3 regions of the Halomonas kalidii genome follow, and region 2 is predicted to be linked to each of the others. Evidence: predicted binding sites of a transcription regulator. Region 2 holds the regulator's gene; each other region holds the start of a gene.
What was found. Region 2 encodes FNR, which switches genes on or off when oxygen is low (the NO sensors DNR and NnrR bind a similar motif). Its sites were predicted from a motif close to TTGATNTANATCAA; they were not measured.

Region 1 (3,242 bases), on a different contig from region 2:
GCAGGTCACCGCTCTCCACCGGGTTGCCGTTGGAGAGCAGCACCGGCAGGCTCGCGGCGTCGCCGATCAGCGTGGTCGAAAAGGTGGCCATCACGTCCGGACGGTCGGGGTAGAAGGTGATGCGCCGGAAGCCCTCGGCCTCGCACTGGGTGCAGTACATGCCGTTCGACTGGTAGAGCCCTTCGAGGGCGGTGTTCTCCTTCGGCGCGATCTCCACCTCGGTGTCGAGCAGGAAGGCTTCCGGCACGCGGTGCACGGTCAGGCCGTTCGCGGTGAGGCGGTACTCGTCCTCGTCGAGCGGCTGGCCGTCGATGGCGATGGCCTTGAGCGCAAGCTGCTCACCGTCGAGCTCCAGCGGTAGCCCGGGCTCGCGCTCGGGATGGCGCTCCAGATGCAGGCGCGCCTTGACCCGGGTGGCGGCAGGATCGAGATCGAACGTCAGCTCGGTGCGGGTCACGCGGTAGGCGGGGGGACGGTAGTCGTTGAGGTGGATCGGCTGCGGTTCGGACATCGAGGTGGCTCCTGTCGAGAATTGCCGACCATTGTACGGCCCCCCGCCCCCCTACCTCAAAGCACCTCGATCGCGGCGGCGAAACCGGCGCGTCAGGAAGCGACGGCGGGTTCTGGCCGGGTGACGATCCAGACCCCCAGCAGGAAGAGCCCGGCGATCAGGGCGAACTTCAGCCACGCCAGGCTGACCGTGAAGATCAGCACCAGCATCGAGCAGGCCAGCATGCCGGCGGCCAGCCACTTGGCATGCCGGGGAATGGCGCGCTCGCCCTCCCAGGCCATCACGGCTGGGCCGAAGCGAGGATGCTCGCGGATCCAGCCGGCGAAGCGCGGCGAGCCCCGCGACGCGGCCCACACTGCCAGCAGCATGAAGCAGGTGGTGGGCATCAGCGGCACGAAGACCCCGATCACGCCGAGCGCGAAACTGACCCAGGCGATGGCGATATAGACGGCACGTTGCAGCGTCGGCATCGAGTGCTCTCTCCCTCTTCCCTGATCCTTCATTGAAGCCCAAGGCGTCCGGCATGGCCAATCGCGATGCCCTATGGGACGAGGAGAGGCGAGCTATGGTCCGGTCACGAAGCGCAGCCCCGCGGTACTCGACAAGCACGGGCCCGCGTCCCGGCGGGCCCGTGACGGCGAGCGAGCGATCAGCCCTGGATGGGAATCTCGCGGCGTGACGCCTTCGCCTCCGGGGAGCGCGGGACGGTGACACGCAAAACGCCCTTGGCGAAGGAGGCCTTGATCTCCTCGACCCGGGCGTCACCCGGCAGGTCGAGGACCCTCCGGAAACTGCCGTAGGAGCGCTCGACGCGCTGGTAACGCTCCTCCTTGGTGGTGTTCTCCTGGCGCTTCTCGCCCTCGATCACCAGGCGGTGATCGTCCAGGCTCAGTTTGACATCCTTCTCCTCGACGCCGGGTACTTCGACGCTGATCTCGTAGCGGTCGTCGTGCTCGGCGATGTCGAGGCTCGGGCGCAGCAGCGCAGGCATGTCGCCGAAGCGGCTCTCCAGCGATGGCATGCCGAACTGGCGCAGCATGCCGTCCATCCAGCGGTCGAGTTCCTGATGCATGCTCGTCACTGGGGCCAGTTCGCCGCGGCGCGGCTCCACGGCCCCTGCCGGAGCATCGTGGCTCTCGCTCTTGAACCAGTTCCAGGGAGAGAATTTCTGCAGGTTCATCTGCCACACCTCCTTTCTCGTCTGTCGAAGATGCTCCACAGCAAGAACTCCGCCATTCGGCATTATCAGAATTGGTGGCAGCGGGGTACTTTTCAAGAGCCATGAAGGGGCCTCATGACCTGGATCAGGAAAGCCCGGGACCGGCCCGGGCAGGCAGCGGGTGGGCCCGCCAGGAGCCGCGGCTCAATCGCGGAAGTTGTCGAACTGCAGCGGCAGGTCGGGGCCCCCTTCTCCCTTGAGCAGGGCCATGGCCGCCTGCAGGTCGTCGCGCTTCTTGCCGGTCACGCGCACCTTCTCGCCCTGGATCTGGGCCTGGACCTTGAGCTTGGAATCCTTGATGCGCTTGACGATCTCCTTGGCCTCCTTCTGGTCGAGGCCCTGCTTGAGGACTACCTCCTGGCGGGCGCGCACCCCGGAGAGCACGGGGTCCTTGATATCCATGCAGCGGGCGTCGATGCCGCGCGCGATCAGCTTGTTGCGCAGCACCTCGAGCATCTGCTTGAGCTGGAAGTCGACCTCCGCCTCGAGCGATACGGTCTCGCCATTGAGCTCGAAGCTCGCGGTGACGCCCTTGAAGTCGAAGCGCGTCTGGATCTCCCGGTTGGCCTGGTCCACGGCGTTGCTAGCTTCGTGCTTGTCGAATTCGGAAACGATATCGAAGGAGGGCATGGTGCTGTCCTGGTGATCGATTGAAGATGGAAGGGTGATTCTATCAGCCCGCGCGCTCGACGACCTCGGCCGGCGGCGCCAGTACCTTGACCATCTGCCAGCCGGCGCAGCCGTCCTCGTAGTAGGACTCGAGCCAACACTCCAGCCGAAAGCCGAGGCGTCGGTAGAGCCCCAGCGCCACCCGGTTGTCGGCGCGCACCTCGAGGCCGAGGCGCTCGGCGCCCTGCGCCAGCGCCTCCTGCTCGAGCGCCTCGACGAGGCGACGCCCCAGGCCCTCGCCCCGTGCCGCGGGGTGCACGCAGAAGGAATAGAGCCGCGCACGCCGGCTGCCGCGGCGAAACAGCAAGGCGCCATAGCCCACTAACCGGCCCGCCTCCCCCTCGGCCACCTCGTCCTCGGCGACCAGGGTCAAGGCATGGGCACGATTGAGCAGGTGCCAGAGCTGGCGGCGACTGAAGCGGTCGCCGGTGAAGGCCGCCTGCTCCAGTCGATAGAGGTCGTCCAGGTCCCGGGGACGGGCCTGGCGCAGGGTCACGGTCATCTCATGCCTCCGGAGGTCACCGGCGTGATTGTGATCATGCTCGATATGCTTGTCAGCGCCCGGGATCATGAAATCTTTTCACCCGGCCCGCGACTTGTCGATGACCGGGCTCAAGGGCATGCTGGCTGCGTTCAGGCGGCCCCTTGCCGCCCCTCCCCGCCCGGCTGGAGCCCTCCCATGTGCCCCCTGCGCATCGTCGTCGACCGTCTGGATGACTGGCAACCCTACTACCCCTCCGAGGACCTGATCGGAGCCGACGACTTCCTCGCCCAGGACCGTCGCCATCGCGATGCCGACGCTCGGGACCGCACCACCCATGTGATCAACCTTAGCAGTGACCT
Region 2 (3,242 bases):
ACGGCTCGCGGCTTCCATGAGGGCTTCGGGCCCGACGACTTCAGCGCGGCTCTCGCGCGCAGCAACGACCAGGGCCAACCGCTGTCGCTCTACATTCATGTACCGTTCTGCCGCAACGGCTGTTTCTATTGCACCCGCAACAAGATCGTCACCAGGGACACACGGCGGGCCGAAGCCTATCTGTCGCGCCTCGATCGGGAGATGGTACTCAGCTCCCGCCACCTCGATGCCTCGCGGGAGATCCAGCAGCTGTACTGGGGCGGCGGCACCCCGACCTTCCTCGCCCTCGACCAGATGAGCGACCTCATCGACCGCCTCGATGCCCGCTTCGGGCTCTCGGGCTCGAGGGAGCGTGACTATGCCATCGAGATCGATCCACGGGAGGCCAATGTCTTCACCCTGCGCCATCTGCAGGCCCTTGGCTTCAACCGCCTGAGCCTCGGTGTCCAGGACCTGGACCTCAGGGTGCAGCGGGCCATCAACCGGGTTCAGCCCCGGGTGCTCACCGAATCGTTGATCGACGAAGCCGACCGTCTCGGCTTTCGCTCGCTCAACCTCGACCTGATCGTCGGCCTGCCGCTGCAGACCCGCGACAGCTTCGCCGAGACCCTGGCGCAGGTGATCGCCATGGCCCCGGCCCGACTCTCGGTCTTCAACTACGTCCACCGGCCCGAGCGCTTCACGTCCCAGCGCCGCATCCATGTCGAGGACCTGCCCGATTCCGAGGAGACGCTGGCGATGCTGCAAGCCACCCTCGAGATGCTGTCCTCGGCAGGCTATGTGCACATCGGCATGGACCACTTCGCCCGCCCCGACGACAGCCTGGCGATAGCCCAACGCCAGGGCACCCTCACGCGCACCTTCCAGGGCTACTCCAGCCATGCCCCGTGTGACCTGGTCGGACTCGGCGTCTCGGCGATCAGCCGGGTCGATGACGTCTATGCCCAGAATCCCGCGGCACTCGCCGCCTACGAGAGGGCGCTGGACGCCGGCCACCTGGCCACCGCCCGAGGGCGGCGCCTGACGTTCGACGACCGCCTCCGGCGACACGCCATCGAACGACTGGTGTGCGACATGGCGCTCGACCTCGAGGCACTGGGCCGCACCTTCGGGGTCGATGCCGAGACCTACCTGGCCGACACCTTGATCCGGCTCGAGGTGGCCGAACGCGACGGCCTGGTGACCCGGGTGGGCCCCCGGCTCCTCGTCACGCCGATCGGCCGGCTACTGATCCAGCACCTCGCCATGGCCTTCGACGCCCACGCGCCGCCGCCCCTGGCGACGAGCGACTCCCGTATCGCGTGAGGGACTACCTCCAATGGCGGGAGGCTACCTCCAAAGGGATGCTTTGCCGGCCTGGGGTAATCCTCCATAATGGCGACAGAGTCACCATCATGGAGGAGAGCATGCCTGATACCGCGACCGGCGGGCGGCGTTCCCTGCTGCACGAGACCCGCTGCCAGACCTGCAGCCTCAGCTCGCTCTGCCTGCCGCTGGCGCTCGAGCTCCAGGACATGGACCAGTTCGATGCCATCATCCGGCGCCGCGCCCCCCTGAAGAAGGGCGAGACACTGTTCCGCCAGGACAGCGCCTTCACCAGTGTCTACGCCGTGCGCTCGGGCAGCCTCAAGCAGGTCACCACCGAGGGCAGCGGCGAGGACCAGCTGACCAACTTCTACCTGCCCAGCGAACTGGTGGGCCTCGATGGCATCGACGAGGAGCGCTATCCCGGCACGGTGGTGGCGCTCGAGACCACCACCGTGTGCGAGATTCCCTTCGACCGCCTCGACGCCCTCTCCGAGGAGCTTCCGGAGCTGCGCGCCCAGCTCTACCGCAGCATGAGCAAGGAGATGCGCGACGATCGCCGCATGATGCGGCTGCTGTCGCGCAAGACCGCCGACCAGCGACTGGCGACCTTCTTCGCCGGCCTCTCGGATCGTTTCCGCCGCCGCGGCTATTCGCCCTACAGCTTCCGACTCTCCATGTCCCGGGCCGACATCGGCAACTACCTGGGGCTGGCGGTGGAGACGGTGAGCCGCATCCTCGGCCGCTTCCAGACGCAGGGCCTGGTGGCCGTCTCCGGCCGCGAGGTCAATATCCTCGACCTGGCGGCGCTGACCAAGGTCGCCGAGGAGGAAGGCGCCCGCTAGCGCCGAGCCATAAGCAGCCCCCCCCGCTGGAATACCACATCCAGCGGAGGTTTCTGTTGGACAGCAGGGGCAAAGAGTCGCGGCTTACCCGGCGACAGGCCTGCGCGGAGGCGCTGTGAACCCTTCCCTGGGCGCTACATTTGCCCTGCTGCGCTCTCGCATCCTGCTCCGCTTGCAGGACCGGTGTTGGCCATCCATGGCCAACCCGTTCGGCGGGAAGAACATCCACTGGATGTTCTTCGTATTTCCGCCTCACCCCTGGCAAATGACCTCCGCGTCGGCCTGTCCCCGGCGCCGCTCGCGTGGTGGGAACGGGTCCGCCATCCCTTCTTTCGGCACCTACAACTCGTTGAGGATATCGATGCGGTCGGCCTGCCGCCGGGCCTGTTTCTCCTCCAGGCCGGCGAAGTCGAACAGCTCGCGGTCGGCGAGCTGCGAGGGCGCCACGTTGGTCACCGCCTTGAACATGCTCTCGAGCCGGCCGGAGTGCCTGGCCTCCCATTCGGCGAGCATCTCCTTGACCACCTGGCGCTGCAGGTTGGGCTGCGAGCCGCAGAGATTGCAGGGGATGATCGGGAAGTCCATCAGCCGCGCGAACTCGGCGATGTCCGCCTCCCGGCAATAGGCCAGCGGACGGATGACGATGTTCCGGCCATCGTCGGAGAGCAGCTTGGGCGGCATCGCCTTGAGGCTGCCGCCGAAGAACAGGTTGAGGAACAGCGTCTCGAGGATGTCCTCGCGATGGTGGCCCAGGGCGATCTTGGTGGCACCGATCTCCTCGGCGAAGCCGTAGAGCGAGCCGCGACGCAGCCGCGAACAGAGCGCACAGGTGGTCTTGCCCTCGGGGGTCTTCTCCTTGACCACCGAATAGGTGTCGCGCTCGAGGATGTGGTACTCCACCCCGATGCCGTCCAGGTACTCGGGCAATACATGCTCGGGAAAACCGGGTTGCTTCTGGTCGAGGTTGACCGCCACCAGCGAGAAGTTGACCGGGGCATTGCGCTGCAGGCTGCGCAGGACCTCGAGCATGGTGTAGCTGTCCTTGCCGCCGGACAGGCAGACCATCACCCGATCGCCTTCGCGGATCATCTC
Region 3 (3,242 bases), on a different contig from region 2:
GCCGCACTCGAGAGCTTCTCGCGCATATAGAGGTGCAGCACGGTGCCGCCGGTATAGCGGGTCTGCAGTGGATCCTGGTGGATCAGCGCCTCGAAGGGGTCGTCGGTATGGCCCACCGGCAACTGGCTGGAGTTGGTGTAGTAGGGCGCCTCCGGCATGCCGGCCTGGAGGATGCCGGGGTAACGGGCGCGGTCCTCACGGGCGAAGCGATGGGTGGTGCCCTCCGCCGGGGTGGCCTCCAGGTTGTAGAGGTGCCCGGTCTGCTCCTGGAAATCGCGCATCCGCCCGCGCACGTGATCGAGCACCTCCAGGGCGAGCTGCTGTCCCTCCGGATCGGCGATGTCGTAGCGGTCATCCGAGAAGTTGCGCACCATCTCGTTGAGCCCGTTCACGCCCAGCGTCGAGAAGTGGTTGCGCAGGGTGCCCAGGTAGCGCCGGGTGAAGGGGTAGAGGCCCTCGTCCATCCACTGCTGGATGCGGCTTCGCTTGAGCTCCAGGCTGTCGCGGCCCAGCGTGAGCAGTCGGTCGAGTTCACGGATCAGCCCGGCGCGGTCGCCGGCGAAGCGATGGCCGAGCCGCGCGCAGTTGAGCGTCACCACGCCCAGCGAGCCGGTCTGCTCGGCGCTGCCGAACAGACCGTTGCCGCGCTTGAGCAGCTCGGAGAGGTCGAGCTGCAGCCGGCAGCACATGGAGCGCACCATGTGCGGCTCCAGGTCCGAATTGAGGAAGTTCTGGAAGTAGGGCAGCCCGTACTTGGCGGTCAGGGCGAACAGCCGCTCGGCGTTGGCGCTCTGCCAGTCGAAGTCGGGGGTGATGTTGTAGGTGGGGATCGGGAAGGTGAACACCCGCCCCTGGCGGTCGCCGGCTTCCATCACCTCCAGGTAGGCGCGGTTGAGCAGGTCCATCTCCGCCTGCAGCTCGCCGTAGGTGAACGGCTGCTCCTCGCCGCCGACGATCGGCACCTGGTCGCGCAGGTCCGCCGGACACACCCAGTCGAAGGTCAGGTTGGTGAAGGGCGTCTGGCTGCCCCAGCGCGACGGCACGTTGAGGTCGTAGACGAACTCCTGGATCGCCTGCTTCACCGCCGGGTAGTCGAGGGCGTCGCGGCGCACATAGGGCGCCAGGTAGGTATCGAAGGAGCTGAACGCCTGGGCGCCGGCCCACTCGTTCTGCAGGGTGCCGAGGAAGTTGACCATCTGCCCCAGGGCGCTGGTGAGGTGGCGCGGCGGGTCGCTCTCGGCGCGCCCCGGCACGCCGTTGAAGCCCTCGATCAAGAGCTGGCGCAGCGACCAGCCGGCGCAGTAGCCGCACAGCATGTCCAGGTCGTGGATATGCAGGTCGCCCTCGCGGTGGGCCGTGCCGATGGTGGCCGGGTAGACCTCGTCGAGCCAGTAGTTGGCGATCAGCTTGCCCGAGACGTTGAGGACCAGCCCGCCCAGGGAGTAGCCCTGGTTGGCGTTGGCGTGCACGCGCCAGTCGGCGCGTTCGAGGTACTCGTTGACCGTGGCGGCGACCCGGACGGTCCCGTGACGACGACTCTGTGCGGTAGGTGCACTCACCACTGCTCTCCCTATATATAGTGATTTCATTCCAATGTGGCACCATATGTTGTGCTGATAGCAGACTAGCCGTCCCGTTGGCTAGATAACATGATCCAGATCAGCAAGATCGTGATGACCGGCCTCGGGCCAGCAGCGAAAGTGAGGCACGCTGGCCCCCCATGGGCCGGTGGAGCCCATGGGGAGGCAGGTTTCGGGGGGGGGCAGGAGCGGATCAGTGGTGGGCGACTCAGGCGGGCTTGGCGTCGCACAGCGGACAGAAGTCGGCCTGTTCGCCGTGCCCCAGGCGCAGCCCGGTGCGGTTGTCGGCAATCTGCCGGTAGAGCAGCTGGAAGCTGGGGCTGCCCTCGGCAGGGCTGTCCAGCGGGAATCCGGACGTCATGCCGTCAAGCGCCCGGGCAGGGACCTGTCGCTCGATGAGTGGGAAAATGTGCCGGTTCTCGGTATGCAGGTGGTGGTGGTAGAGCTCGCTGAAGGCTAGGGCCAGGTTGCGCAGATTGGCGTCAGCCTCGGCGCCTGGCGTCTCGTCCGCCATTCGGTGGAATGCCGCCTCGAGCTCGCGGCCATAGGTCGTGATGCGCCGGTGTTCCACGACCAGCACCTCGAGGGTGTCGCGGCTGTCGGGGTGGCGCGCGGCGAGGTGCTCGAAGAGGGCATCCTCCACCCGGTGATGCCACTCCTCGGGTTGCCGGGTCAGGTAGTGGCAAAGCCGCGCCAGCAGTCGGTAGTCGGGGATCTCCTCGCAGGCCGCGATATGCAGCTGTCGGTCGAGGATGCAGAGTAGCGCCTCGTAGCGGTAGTGGTCGGCGTGCAGGCGTTCCAGAACGATGGCTTTCATGGTGGCCTCCCCGGTGCGTCACCGTTGGTCGCGGCGACGCACCGTCGCGTGTGCGACCGGCTCAGCCGGCGCGTTCGAAGAGCAGGTTGTTTTCCAGGTGGATGTGCTGCATCAGGTCGTTGCGGAACTCGTGCAGCCCGGTGTAGAGGGTGCGCCAGGTGGTGCAGGCGCCCTTCGGCGGGGTGATGTCGTCGGTCAGCGCCAACAGCTGCGCGAGATGCTCGCCGTGGTCGTCGTGCTCGTGGCGCATCACCGCGATGGGTCCCTGGGCCTGGGCGCCCATGCCCCGGCGCAGCATCGGGAAGAGGATCTGCTCCTCCTTCTGCATGTGGCTCTCCATCTCCTGGTGGATCGTGGTGAGCAGGTCGGCCAGCCCGTTGGGGCAGGTGTCGCGCTCGCCGTGGACCTGCTCGACGCGGCGTGCCATGCGCACCAGCTCGGGTAGCTGCTGGCGGTGGACGTCGTGGTAGCGAGTCAGGAGATGGTCGATCAGCACGTCGTTGCTGGCCGACTGCCAGTCGAGCTCGTCGCTGGCACCGGCCGGCAGTGCCTCGAGCTCGGCGACCAGGGCGTCGGGGGCCAGCCCCGCGCGCTCGGCCGCCTCGCGCAGGCTGATACGGCCGCCGCAGCAGAAGTCGATGTTGTGGTCATGGAAGACACGGGTGGCACCCGGCAGGGTCAAGGCGGTACGACCGACGCTCTGTTCCAGCAGGCTCATGGTGTGGATTCCTCGATGAAGTTGGACGGCATTCTTGATAAGCAAGGTGCGTGCCAGGATGTGAGCGCCCGTCTCTTGCAGTATTACCGGCTTGAGGGTGAAAATTACCCGGCTAAACTCGGGTAAA

Region 1: the regulator FNR is predicted to act here: its motif matches at 1,806-1,819, upstream of QLQ85_RS06745 (Hsp20/alpha crystallin family protein).
Region 3: the regulator FNR is predicted to act here: its motif matches at 1,650-1,663, upstream of QLQ85_RS20740 (ribonucleoside triphosphate reductase).

Annotation. Positions count from the first base shown of each region.
Region 1 is NZ_JASCQN010000027.1:88,164-91,405, forward strand. Features, by position in the region: gene pepN (aminopeptidase N) at 1-511, opposite strand, end outside; gene QLQ85_RS06740 (YbaN family protein) at 604-981, opposite strand; gene QLQ85_RS06745 (Hsp20/alpha crystallin family protein) at 1,161-1,691, opposite strand; gene QLQ85_RS06750 (YajQ family cyclic di-GMP-binding protein) at 1,875-2,360, opposite strand; gene QLQ85_RS06755 (GNAT family N-acetyltransferase) at 2,404-2,901, opposite strand; gene QLQ85_RS06760 (RimK family protein) at 3,079-3,242, shown strand, end outside.
Region 2 is NZ_JASCQN010000051.1:314,353-317,594, reverse strand. Features, by position in the region: gene hemN (oxygen-independent coproporphyrinogen III oxidase) at 1-1,305, shown strand, start outside; gene fnr (fumarate/nitrate reduction transcriptional regulator Fnr) at 1,407-2,150, shown strand; gene ttcA (tRNA 2-thiocytidine(32) synthetase TtcA) at 2,490-3,242, opposite strand, start outside.
Region 3 is NZ_JASCQN010000054.1:46,905-50,146, reverse strand. Features, by position in the region: gene QLQ85_RS20740 (ribonucleoside triphosphate reductase) at 1-1,559, opposite strand, end outside; gene QLQ85_RS20735 (hemerythrin domain-containing protein) at 1,789-2,397, opposite strand; gene ytfE (iron-sulfur cluster repair protein YtfE) at 2,459-3,115, opposite strand.